One region of the Oceanobacillus sp. HCA-5259 genome, then DNA from elsewhere that is predicted to be linked to it. Evidence: riboswitches for the same ligand, from Rfam matches in the RefSeq annotation. Region 1 holds a riboswitch; the other holds the start of a gene.

What was found. Region 1 has a riboswitch for glycine ahead of gcvT (glycine cleavage system aminomethyltransferase GcvT). Riboswitches for the same ligand answer to the same signal wherever they lie in the genome.
Region 2: it holds a riboswitch for glycine, as region 1 does, so the genes downstream of both, WKU33_RS13065 (phosphoglycerate dehydrogenase) here and gcvT (glycine cleavage system aminomethyltransferase GcvT) in region 1, are expected to answer to the same signal.

Annotation. Positions count from the first base shown of each region.
Region 1 covers NZ_JBBKBV010000016.1:48,329-54,979, reverse strand. The annotation lists gene gcvPB (aminomethyl-transferring glycine dehydrogenase subunit GcvPB) at 1-751, opposite strand, end outside; gene gcvPA (aminomethyl-transferring glycine dehydrogenase subunit GcvPA) at 744-2,093, opposite strand; gene gcvT (glycine cleavage system aminomethyltransferase GcvT) at 2,106-3,227, opposite strand; glycine riboswitch at 3,421-3,514, opposite strand; gene WKU33_RS10675 (DEAD/DEAH box helicase) at 3,652-5,304, shown strand; gene WKU33_RS10670 (YqhG family protein) at 5,306-6,091, shown strand; gene WKU33_RS10665 (YqzE family protein) at 6,088-6,270, opposite strand; gene comGA (competence type IV pilus ATPase ComGA) at 6,416-6,651, shown strand, end outside.
Region 2 covers NZ_JBBKBV010000024.1:43,657-50,307, forward strand. The annotation lists gene WKU33_RS13060 (protein adenylyltransferase SelO) at 1-1,072, shown strand, start outside; ZMP/ZTP riboswitch at 1,404-1,486, shown strand; glycine riboswitch at 1,583-1,658, shown strand; gene WKU33_RS13065 (phosphoglycerate dehydrogenase) at 1,786-2,985, shown strand; gene WKU33_RS13070 (multicopper oxidase family protein) at 3,155-4,699, opposite strand; gene WKU33_RS13075 (deoxynucleoside kinase) at 5,230-5,871, shown strand; gene WKU33_RS13080 (deoxynucleoside kinase) at 5,868-6,560, shown strand; gene WKU33_RS13085 (hypothetical protein) at 6,628-6,651, shown strand, end outside.

The sequences.
Region 1 (6,651 bases):
TTAGGTTTGCACCATCATAGTAAAGCTTCCCACCGACACCATGAACAATCTCGGCCATCTCCATAATTTCTTTTTCAAAGAGACCAAGTGTGTTCGGATTCGTAAGCATTAAAGCAGCTGTATTTTCATCTACAACCCGCTTTAAATCTTCAATATCAACAAGACCGTCTTCATTGGATTTCACTGTTATAGCATCAAAGCCTGCCACTGCAGCAGATGCTGGATTTGTCCCGTGAGCGGAATCCGGAACGATGACCTTTGTCCGGTGATGCTCCCCATTCGCCTCATGGAAAGCACGAATCATCATTAACGCGGCCCATTCGCCCTGTGCTCCAGCTGCCGATTGTAAAGATACTTCATGCATTCCAGTAATTTCTTTAAGTGAGGTTTGCAAATCATACATCATTTCAAGTGCACCTTGTACGGTTTTCGGATCTTGATATGGGTGGATATGGGTAAATCCCGGGAGCCGCGCTACATCTTCATTAATTTTCGGGTTATATTTCATGGTACATGAACCAAGCGGATAAAACCCGGAATCCACTCCATAGTTCCGATTCGATAATCCTGTATAATGCCGCATAATTTCGAGTTCACTTACTTCAGGTAATTCCGGAGCAGTCTTCCGGACATACGGCGTTTCAAATTCCGCATCCAAATCGATATCTGGTACATCAAGATCCGGTAAGCTATAACTTGTTCGCTCCTTTTTACTGCGTTCAAAGATTAATGGAAATTCATTCTTAGCCATTGATATCCCTCACTTCCTTAATCAATTGATCAATCTCTTCTTTGGAACGGATTTCCGTTACGGCAACCAACATACAATTTTCTAATTCTGGGTAATCTCGTCCCAAATCATATCCGCCGACAATCCCTTTGGTAAGTAATGCCTCGTTCACTTCGCTTACCGTTTTGTTCAGCTGGATGACAAACTCGTTAAAGAATGGTTGATCAAATAAGACAGGAATTCCTATCTCAGCGAATTGTTGCTTGGCATAGCGAGCTTTTTTCATATTTAGTTTTGCCATTTTCTTCAAACCATGCTTTCCAATTGAACTCATTGCAACCGAACTAGCTAGCGCATTCAGTGCTTGGTTCGAGCAAATATTTGACGTTGCTTTATCCCTTCGGATATGCTGCTCCCTTGCCTGAAGTGTAAGTACAAATCCACGGACACCATCTTCGTCTGTTGTCTGTCCGACAAGACGTCCTGGAATTTTTCGCATTAACTTTTTCGTCGTTGCAAAATATCCACAATGCGGGCCGCCAAACTGGGCTGGTATGCCAAACACTTGCGTATCCCCGACGACGATATCTGCTCCGAATTCACCAGGTGGTGTCAAGTATCCGAGCGCAAGTGGATTACTAGAAACGACCATCATTGCTTTTTTATTGGAATTGAGCAATTCACGTACCTTTGCTAAAGGCTCTACTTGACCAAAGAAGTTCGGATATTGGATGACGACACCAGCTACATCATCATCGAGTTCTCTTTCAAGTGCTTCTAGATCCGTTAAACCATCTTTATGATCTATCTCAACAACCTCCACATGTTGGCCGGTAGCATATGTCTTCACTACTTCCCGTGATTCAGGATGAATTGCGTTTGAAACGAGTACTTTTTTTCTTTTTGTATGGGCGGCAGTTAAATTAACTGCTTCACCTAACGCTGTCGCACCATCATACATAGAGGAATTGGCAATCGGTTGGCCGGTTAATTCAGCAATCATTGTCTGAAACTCAAAAATCGCTTGCAGTTCCCCTTGGGATATCTCCGGCTGGTATGGTGTATATGCAGTATAAAACTCGGAACGACTGATGACATGGTCTACAACAGAAGGTATATAATGATCATAGACCCCTGCTCCCAAATAAGACGTATAATCCTTTAGATTTACGTTTTTATTGGACATGGCAGTTAATTCTTTCATTAGTTCATATTCATTTTTAGTAGGCTTTACGTTCAGTTCCCCTTTGAAACGAATTTCCTCTGGAATGTCCGAAAACAGTTCATCTGTTGAATCAATACCGATTACATCAAGCATTTCTAATTTATCTGATTCCGTCATTGGTAAATAGCGAAATCCCATCTCCAATCCCTCCTAATTATCTCTTTTATAAAATGGTGTAGGTACTACTTTCGCTTTCAGTTGCCGTTTCCTTACTTGAATCAACAGTTCTGTTCCAATTTCTGTATAATCCGTGTCAAGTAATGCACGGCCAATATTTTTCTTTAAAGTCGGTGATTGTGTTCCTGTCGTGATATGTCCGATTACTTTTTCTCCGTCTTCAGATAGAACTTCATAATCGGTTCTCGGGATCCCTTTGTCTATCATTTCTAGACCGACAATTTTTCTTTTCGGTCCATTTTCAACCTGTTCTTTTAAGACATCCTTCCCAATGAAATTAGCTTCTTTAGCAACTTTAACCGCAAAAGTCAAACCTGCTTCAATAGGCGTAATTGTTTCGGAAAGTTCCTGCCCATATAACGGCAAGTTTGCTTCAAAGCGCAGTGTATCTCGAGCCCCGAGACCAGCTGGTACAATTCCTGCTTCTTTCCCAGTCTCTAAGATAAGATTCCAAAGCTTTCCTGCCTCTTCAGGCGCAACATAAATTTCAAAACCATCTTCACCCGTATAACCTGAACGGGAGACTATCGTCCCTTGTTCAATCCCATGAATTGCAACATGCATTTCAAATCGAAAGGCTTTAATTGCAGCTAGGTTTGTGTCGGTAAGTTCTTGTAAAATAGCTTCTGCTTTCGGTCCCTGAATGGCTAGAAGACTATATCGTTCCGATTCATCAACAATCGCAACTTCATTTGATGCATAATTATTATGTTTCTTTAACCACTTTAAATCTTTTTCAGTATTAGCAGCGTTAACGACGAGCATGTAATGGTCCTCTCCTAGCATGTAGATGAGTAAATCATCAACTACTCCACCGTTCTCGTTACAAAGAAATGTGTATTGTGCTTTCTTCGGTTCCAGCTTACTTATGTCATTCGTCGTCATCGTTTGAAGAAATGCTACCGCCTTACTTCCTTTTACAATAATTTCTCCCATATGGGACACATCAAATAGGCCTGCGCTTGTTCTAGTTGCGTTATGTTCTTCTTTAATCCCCGAAAACTGTACAGGTAAATCCCAACCTCCAAAATCAATCGTTTTCGCCCCATACTTTTCATACTCCGAAAAAATCGGCGTACGTTTTAATGGTTCCATCTCCATCACTCCCTCTGAAGTCAATAAAAGATTTTATATTCTGACATTAACAATATAAAAAGACAGAGATTTCCTTATGTGTAAGAAATCTCTGTCCTTCTACCAGAAAGTTGCGTAAGAACATGCCAGGTTTCCCTTCCGTTCCTACTTGCTTCTTGGGTGGTTTACGATATGTAAACGCTCTCCAGAGTTGTGTCCGATAAGAGTCTTTTTGCCTGAGAGATTCGTCTTAAGCTTGCTCCTTCGGCGTTACATTAAGATCATGTAAGCTCTCCCCTTATCTTCATCCACAGCATATATTTTTTTATAATGGTAAAACTAAGTCTATCATAAGAAATCCTCTACCTTTGCATTGAATATACCATAATATTTAAAAAAGGTATAGTGAAATCCAAATTTTATTTAGATACTCGGGGTGTAACATATGGATTTGGTACATTTGAATCGTAATCAGACTTTTATAAAAGAATTAGAGGAACGGCTTGACAGTGATGGCCCGTTTAGTTCCTTTCAGTTGTTTTCGCTCGCCTATCAGGCAGAACAGGCAAGGATCGTCCCTTCTTTTCACGGGTTAAGAAGTTTGGATTTTTTACCGCATATGTCTTTTCTTGACCATCAGCTGGAAACAGCTCTAGAAGCAATCGAAAAAATGAATGGCAGGGTTATACTTGCTGATGAGGTTGGTTTAGGAAAAACTATTGAAGCAGGGTTGATTTTAAAAGAATATATGTTGCGGGGTCTCGTTAAAAATGCATTAATCCTTGTTCCTGCCTCCCTTGTGAACCAATGGGTGAATGAATTGAATACGAAATTCTATATACCTGCTGTCAGTCACCGGAAACATCATAACTGGGAAGGCAATACTATTCTAGTTTCTTCCCTTGATACTGCTAAACGAACTCCACACCAAGAAGTGATTCTAGCAAATGAGTATGACTTCGTTTTAATTGATGAGGCGCATAAACTTAAAAACCATCAGACGAAAAATTATCAATTTGTACGGCAGATTAAAAAGAAGTATTGCCTGCTGTTGACTGCTACGCCAATTCAAAATGATTTAATGGAGATATTCAACCTTATTTCGATTTTAAAACCGGGTCATCTAGGAGATGTTGCCTCGTTTAAAGAGAAATATTCCGGAAATAAGGGAAAACAAGAAGCTGACGCCTATCTGAAACAACTTATTGAACGGGTCATGATCCGTAATACGAGGGAAAATACAAATTTAAAACCATCGAACCGGGTTATCGAAACCATTCTCGTTGATTTTACAAAGGAAGAAACAGAAGTCTATCAACAGTTAAATAATATGCAACGAGGGCAAGATATATTTACAAAGATTACATTACTGCGAGAGATCTGTTCTTCTAGAGAGGCTTGTTTTCTGTCACTTCAGAAATTACAAGAAACAAACACCCCAGATGAAGAAATCCATTCCATCATTCAAAAAATCAATGAATTGCCAGCCCATTCAAAAGCATTAAAAACAGTTGAATTAATTGAACAAATTGGCAATGAAAAAGTAATTATCTTCACGGAATACCGGGCAACCCAATTGTATTTACAATGGATTCTGCAGCAGCACGGGATTAGTTCTGTACCATTTCGGGGCGGCTTTAACCGTAGTAAGAAAGATTGGATGCTACAGCTTTTTAAAGGAAAAGCACAAGTATTAATTGCTACCGAAGCAGGAGCTGAGGGTATCAACCTGCAGTTTTGCCACCATATGATTAACTATGATTTACCATGGAATCCAATGAAAATTGAACAACGGATTGGTCGAATCCATCGGTTTGGTCAGGAAAATGATGTGAAGGTATACAATCTTGCTGTTAAGCAAACGATTGAGGAACATATTTTAAATGTACTATATGAGAAGATAAGACTATTTGAAAACGTGATCGGCGAGCTTGATGCAATTCTCTCTGATTTGAATATTCAAGATATGGAACAGGAAATAGAGACCATTTACAGAGAGTCCGACTCATTAGGAGAAGCAGAGATTAAACTTGAGAACTTAGCATCCATCGTCCATAAATTGGCTGATGACATGAATGAAAAAAGTGTAGGTGAATAAAATGGCAATCGTAAACATCGAACAATTTATGATCGACTTTTTCAGTGCATATCAATGTAAGCTTTTGAATAAAGAAAATGGTGTCTTACAAGTAGAGTTAACAGAGGAATTGGATAAAGTATTAATGAATCGTCCATTCTATTGGCATTATATGCAAAGCCTTGGGCAAAAAGGAGTACCAATGACGCTCACACTCATTACGAACCCGGAAAAACGAGATCAACAAGGGGAATGGATTGATATAGGCAGTCCCAGGCTGCAACAGATATTCAACCATGTCACACATCACGAAAAGTATACATTGCTCTTCCAAGAAGTGAATACCGATAAAAATACACCTCTTTACCCATGGTTACTCGCGAACTTTAAAGTAAGTTATCGAGGCAGACAAAAGAAGGAAGAGATTATTTCATTAGGAATTCAACTTGTTACCGGAAAAGTTATTGTAAATATGATGGATGAATTAATTAAACTCAATTTGAAACAGCAAATATCTAATTTTTGTTATACGATCTCGCCAATTATTACGCTCGCAAGCGGTTATAAACGGATTGAAAAAATCATCCAACATTATGTTGAAAACCAACCGAAAGAGTGGATCAATGAAGCGATTGAAACACGGAATGAAGAAATCGCCCTCTTAAAACAATTTTATAAAGACGATTTGGAGAATGATATTGTTAAGAAGGAATTGGAAGAAATTCATAATCGGTATACTCCAGAGATAGCAATTGATGTAACAAGCGGAGGATTAATCTACCTGCTCCAACAATTTCCCGAAGTTTAAGCCCGCCTTCCTTTTATAAACAATTTAAATGAGAAAGGAAGGATTCCGAACCAGCGATTCAACACAACGGATTCTTCTTGCTTGTCGGTTTTCCTCCTTTCCTTCCGCTCCTCCCGCGGGCTGTTCATGTATTTAACTATTTCCTCTGTTATAAATTTCAAATAATTATTAGTCGACATTTTGTACCTCCTCCTATTTTTTTAATAGCTTTTACGACTAAATTATATTTATACAAAAAAACAAAAAATAAAGCAGGAATATCTTATTACATGTCGAATCATATAATTTAAAGGAGGTGACGACTAGTTGAACCCGGCATTACCTTTGGTTAAACAGATAATGCAACAAGCAATCAAGCAACATGCTACAGACCTTCATTTCTTGCCCGCACAAAAAGAAACGAACATCCATTTCCGTATCCAAGGCAAACGAAAACTTTTTCGTACGATCCCAACGAATCAATATGAGCTTTTACTCACCTTTTTTAAATTCACGGCAGGTATGGATATAGGAGAATCAAAAAAGCCCCAAGACGGCAGTATTGCCAATATTTTCCCGAA
Region 2 (6,651 bases), on a different contig from region 1:
GCCAATGATTAGGGAGTACATGGTTAGTGAAGCGATGCATGGCTTAAATATCCCTACTACAAGGGGCCTTGCTGTAGTGACGACAGGGGAAGGGATTCGCCGGGAGACGATACTCCCGGGTGCGATTTTGACGAGGGTGGCTTCCAGTCATATTCGGGTAGGTACATTTCAATTTGCAGCCCACTTCTGTGAAATAGATGAACTTGTGCAACTTACTGATTATACAATTGAGCGGCATGATCCAGAAGTAAAACATGCGGAAAATCCGTACCTCGCTTTTTTGAGAAACGTGTTGGATCGGCAGGCGCAATTAGTCGCGAAATGGCAGCTCGTCGGGTTTATTCATGGCGTGATGAATACCGATAATATGACGATCAGCGGTGAAACAATTGATTATGGTCCATGTGCTTTCATGGATGCGTATCATCAGGATATTGTATTCAGTTCGATTGATGTGAATGGGCGTTATGCCTACCGGAATCAGCCGAGCATTGCCGCATGGAATCTGGCGCGCTTTGCAGAGACACTGCTTCCTTTACTCGGAAGGAGCAAGGAAGAACCCTTGAAATATGCGCAAGAAGCTATTTCAGAATTTGGTCCTTTATATAAGAAATATTGGCTGGAAGGGATGCGACAGAAACTCGGGATATTTGGTGAAAGAGAAGGGGATGAAGCCCTCATTGAAGAACTGCTCACGTTGATGCAACATTATCATGCCGATTATACGAATACGTTCTTAGCGTTAACTTATGGCAAAGAAGAAGATTTTCCGCTTGGACGTATGGATGAATTTAAAAAGTGGAAAATCAAATGGCAGGAAAGGATCAAAATACAAAGCGAGACGCAGGAAGCAAGCAACAAGCTTATGTATGAGCATAATCCAGCATTGATTCCGAGAAATAAGTGGGTAGAGGACGCCATCGAAGCGGCTGTTCAAAAGGAAGATTATACGCCAGCAGAAGAATTAATTCATCTCTTGAAAAATCCCTTTGCCCATACAGATGAACAGAAGGAATTTGCGAAAAGAAATTATGACACCGGAACTTCTTATCAAACATTTTGCGGGACGTAAAAAAGAGAAAGAAACGTAATAATGAAGCGCGTTTCTTTCTCTTTTTTATCACATTCTCCTTACAACGCATAATTTCTTCTTCCATCCATAAAAGGAGTCCCATTAGACTATCGCTTTAGCTGCTTCCATTGCTGATAAGCTTCCTTTAAACGAATCTGGTTCGATAATAATATTCAAAAAGTCCACCCTTTCGAAACAACTACAATAATGTGAATACATTATATAAGAGACGGTCTATAATGGGAAAGACCATTATTGAAAAACTTTAAAAAATCCCTGTTTATCCATTGAAAAAATAATTTAATTCTGATAAGATAACATCAACAATTGAAACGTTATGTGTAACTGGCGAAACGCGGAGACCACCGCGGGGGAGCACATAATGAAATCATGTCGATCGCCTGGGCAGAGGTAAGGGATTTTTAACTCCTTGCCTTTTTATGTTTAAGGAGGCGACTTGAATGAATAGAATATTCAAAAGCGACGAATGTTATGGGTGACACTATAACGGGAGCGGCTTCTGGAGAGAATGCATATGCATCGCCGAAGGGTTCAAAATCTCAGGCAAAAGGACAGAAGAACAACAAAGGTTTATTTGTTGTTTTCTAGATCTTTCTGAGATTGGGGTTTTTTCCAGTCTCTTTTTATGTTTCTAGGCTGCGTTGTGGAGATTAGAAAGAAAAGTAAGAGTAAAAAGGAGAAAGAGTAGAGAGATGACAACAATAACTTTAGACAAAACAAAAAGAATTAAAACGTTGAATCATATTGCTGAGGTAGGCCTCGCAATATTTAATGAAGAAGATTACACGATTGATAATGAAGCAAATGATCCGGATGCAATTGTTGTCCGGAGTTATCCGATGCACAACATGGCATTCGGTGGAAATTTAAAAGCTATCGCACGTGCTGGCGCGGGTGTGAATAATATTCCCGTTGATACTTGTTCCAATCAAGGTATTGTTGTATTCAATACTCCTGGGGCAAATGCGAATGCCGTAAAAGAACTCGTGCTTACTTCTATTATGGCATCCTCTCGTAACCTGTTTAACGGAGTCGATTGGGTGAAAGATTTAAAAGGCAAAGGGGAAGAAGTACCGCAGCTCGTTGAACAAGGGAAAAAGCAATTTGTCGGACGTGAGGCGAAAGGGAAGAAGCTAGGCGTCATTGGACTTGGTGCAATTGGAGCGATGGTTGCTAATGATGCACTGAATCTTGATATGGATGTTATTGGGTTTGACCCGTATATTTCTGTTGATACGGCTTGGGAACTATCCCGGAATATTAAGCGTGCGATGTCTCTTGGAGATGTATTTGAACAGGCGGATTTTATCACAATTCATGTTCCCCTTACAAATGAGACAGCAGGTATGCTAAATAGGGAAGCTTTTGAACAGATGAAGCCAGGCGTCCATATTCTGAACTTCTCGCGTGGCGGGCTTGTCGATGAAGATGCGCTTGAAGTGGCTCTGGAGAAGGGCCGTGTCGGTAAATACATTACTGATTTCCCTAATGATCGCTTACTTCATATGGAAAATGCGATAACATTACCCCATCTTGGTGCGTCAACGATTGAATCAGAGGAAAATTGTGCACGAATGGCAACTCGCCAGGTGAGAGATTTCCTAGAGACAGGTAATATTAAAAACGCGGTGAACTTCCCGAATGCGTTTCTTCCTTATACAGGAAAGCGCCGGGTTACGGTTTTCCATCATAATGTACCGAATATGCTCGGCCAAATTAGTGCGATTATTTCTAAAAGGGGTCTAAATATTGCGGCAATGATTAACAAAAGCCGTGGTGACTTGGCATATACGATGATTGATATTGACGAGAAAGTGAACGGGGACGTCATTCCAGGAATGGAAGCCGAAATTAATACAATCGAGGATGTAATCCGAATTCGCACAATCTAATCCAAATGGGACAGAGGCTCTGTCCCATTTTTTCGTTGTAAAGGAAAATTTTAAACAAGATGTTGTGAGAGATTCTAGCGCTTATGTCCGTTCTGACTCTTATCAATCAAAATCAATATGGAAAGCATGAAAACCAGCTGGAATGTGTTAGTTTTTCCAGCCGGTTTCATTATTTTTTGTCCTTTCTTTCATCTGTAATTACGCGATACGGGCGCATCATGTCATAATCTTCATGTTCGAGGATGTGGCAATGCCAGACGTATTCACCGGTATAGGGACCGAAATTTGCAATCACGCGGGTCATCGTTCCAGCGGGTACTTCAATTGTATCTTTCCAACTGCGATTATTCGCAAGAGGAGCTTGTGGTGCTCCTGTAAACAAAAGGGTCCCATCTTCATTGAATCGTTCAAGATCAAAGGTCTGATGATCCAGCACTTGAAATTGAATAAGATGAATATGGATTGGATGGGAGAAGTTGGTTGTGTTTATGAATGCCCAAATCTCTGTCGAATCTAACTGTGGATTTTCCGTAACTGGATCATGCCATTTCAGATTATTTAAAAGCAGTAAAGGACGATCATATTCATCAGTGGAACCAACTAGTTTTAAATAACGGACCGTCTTAATTTCATCTTGTTTTAAGGAAGGGACATAGGAAAGGTTAACAGGTAAATTACTCGTATCTTTACTTTTTAGCTTTTCTGTAACCCGGAATTGCATAATTTCTCCCATTCCGTCAGCTGGATCAGCACCTGGTCCAAGATTATTTTTTAGTATAATCGTTTGGCCTTCTAATTCCGAAAAATCGATGATGACATCGATACGCTCGGCAGGCTGCAGCCCGATTTCTTCCATTTCGACGCGTTTTCTAAGCAGCCCGCCATCTGAGCCGATTTGATGTAAAACCTCTCCATTATCAAGCGACAGCCGGTAACCTCTCGTGTTGGAGCCATTTAAAATACGGAAACGGTATTTCCGAGGTTCTACTTCCAAATATGGCCAAATTTTTCCGTTTACAACAATTGTATCTCCTAAAAATGCTGGCACAATGGAAGGGTTCGGTAAATTGGGATCAGCGTCATTTGGTTGCGCTGGGTAGGATAAGGAGCCGTCTGGATGGAAGCTCCGATCGACAATCATTAATGGAATTTCGTAGTCACCACTTGGGAGGTTTAGGGATGCTTCATGTTTATCCCGTAAAATGTACATTCCGGCAAGCCCGGCATATACATTGAGCCTTGTCAGTCCCATTGCATGATCGTGATACCAAAGTAAGCTGCTGCGCTGATGGTTTGGATAATGAAACGTCCGTTGTGTAAATGTTGGCCCTGTAACTTGGAAATTTCTTGTATACCAAGCATCAGGATGCCCATCGCTTTCTGGCTTTGTTTCCATCCCGTGTAAATGGACAACTGTACGGACGGTAGGGAGTTTATCCAAATCATGGATGGACGTATCAACGGGGAGGATATGTCTGTTCGGCAGCTCATTATGCCATGTTACAGATACCGGTTCATCACGGAATGCTTCAATCAGCGGTCCAGGAAATTGCCTATTATATCCCCATAATGTGGTTCGCGGCAAGTCACGGTGTAATTTGGCCCGGAATTCTTCCATCGTTATATCGTAATGTGCACCATTCCTTGTTTTTTTACTTGGTTGAAGTGTGTTTAAAAGCGGTAGAGGATCCACAAATTTTTCCAGTCGTTGCATTCTTTCACCTCAAATCTTCCTTATAACTAAACTCTCGCTCCTGAAAAAATCAATCTTACCAGGGATTTATAGTCGATGATGTGTATAGTTAGGCATGGTATTGCAACAAAAGGCATTCTCCTTAAATAAACTGTGGGCCTAAATGAAAGTTTCACTTACGCTGAATGGAAGTTCTTTCAATTTTTTTAAGATGTATCCTGTGTTTCAGGTTACGAAAGTTGAGCTTATAATAGTAAATGCAGTAATTTTTAATTGGGAAAGGCGAATGTACTATATAGCTATGAAAGTAGCCGCGACTATCGAGTGTAACAGGCTGGATGTATTGATGTATCATGCTTCAGGGTTTTAGAAACACATTAATACGAAGTGGAAAGATCTAACATCCGGTAGTAGCTCGATTCGTTCAACTATACCATTTAGTGGGGAATAAAAAGTTCCTCTTATTAAATGAAGTTTCACTTTAATGGTGATGGTTGGAACATATGAAGTATGATAAAATATGAAGGATCTAATTTGAAGGAGGAATAATAATGACGAAGGTACCTTTTCTTGCAGTTGAAGGTCCAATTGGTATTGGTAAGACTTCACTTGCAAAAAAGATCGCCAGTCATTTTGAATTTCATTTGTTGAAAGAGATTGTAAGTGAGAATCCTTTTCTTGACAAATTTTATGAAGATATAAATGAGTGGAGTTTTCAAACAGAAATGTTTTTCCTGTGTAATCGATATAAACAGTTAGAAGATATAGATAAGGACTATTTGAAGCATGGTCATCCGGTCGTGGCGGACTATCATATGGCGAAAAATATGATATTCGCAAAACGGACTTTAGATGAAGGTCAGTTTGATAAATACAGGCAGATTTATGAGATTTTAACGAAGGACATGCCGCAACCTAATCTTGTCATTTATATAACCGGTAGTCTCGATACGATTATGGAACGAATTAGGAAGCGGGGAAGAAAAATCGAGAAAAATATTGAATCGGAGTACTTACAGCAACTGTCGCTGGATTATAAACAATTCATGAACGACTTTGAAAAAGAAAATCCCGATATCCCGCTAATTCGGATTAACGGGGATGAGATGGATTTCATGCAAAATCAGGATCATCTGGAAAAAATTTTAAACATAGTTAACGAACAGCTGACAATTAAAGGAGCAAGCAAATGAATTGGAGAGAGAAATACGGTATACCGAATGATGCAGTAATTACGATTGCCGGTACAGTAGGTGTTGGGAAATCGACGATGACTACAGCTTTGGCGGAGGCACTCGATTTTAAAACATCTTTTGAAAAAGTGGATCATAATCCATATCTGGAAAGCTTTTATAAGGATTTTGAGCGTTGGAGTTTCCATTTACAAATTTATTTCCTGGCGGAGCGTTTTAAGGAACAAAAGAAAATATTTGAATACGGTGGCGGTTTTGTTCAAGATCGCTCGATTTATGAAGATACTGGAATTTTTGCGAGAATGCATTACGAAAAAGGAACAATGTCACCTACGGATTATGAAACATATAAAAACCTATTCGATGCGATGGTCATGACGCCATATTTCCCGCACCCAGATTTATTGATTTATTTGGAAGGATCTTTAGATGAAATAATTGGTCGTATTCGCCAGCGGGGGCGAGAGATGGAGCGGAAGACACCGGTTAGTTACTGGGAAGAAATGCATGACCGGTATAGTAAGTGGATTGACAGCTTTAATGCCTGTCCTGTTTTACGAATTAATATTGCAGATTATGATTTGAAACAGGAGGAATCTCTTGAACTGATTCTAGAGAAAGTTGGCCGGCGGATTGGCAAGCGTAAGATGAGATCCATGATTCCAATAAATGAGGACTATCGGCTGTAATGAAGAATTCCCTAACGGTCGATTTCTTGCATAAAATAAGGGGAGTAACCAAGTAAGGGGTGAAACCATGGGATTATATATTAATGGCGAT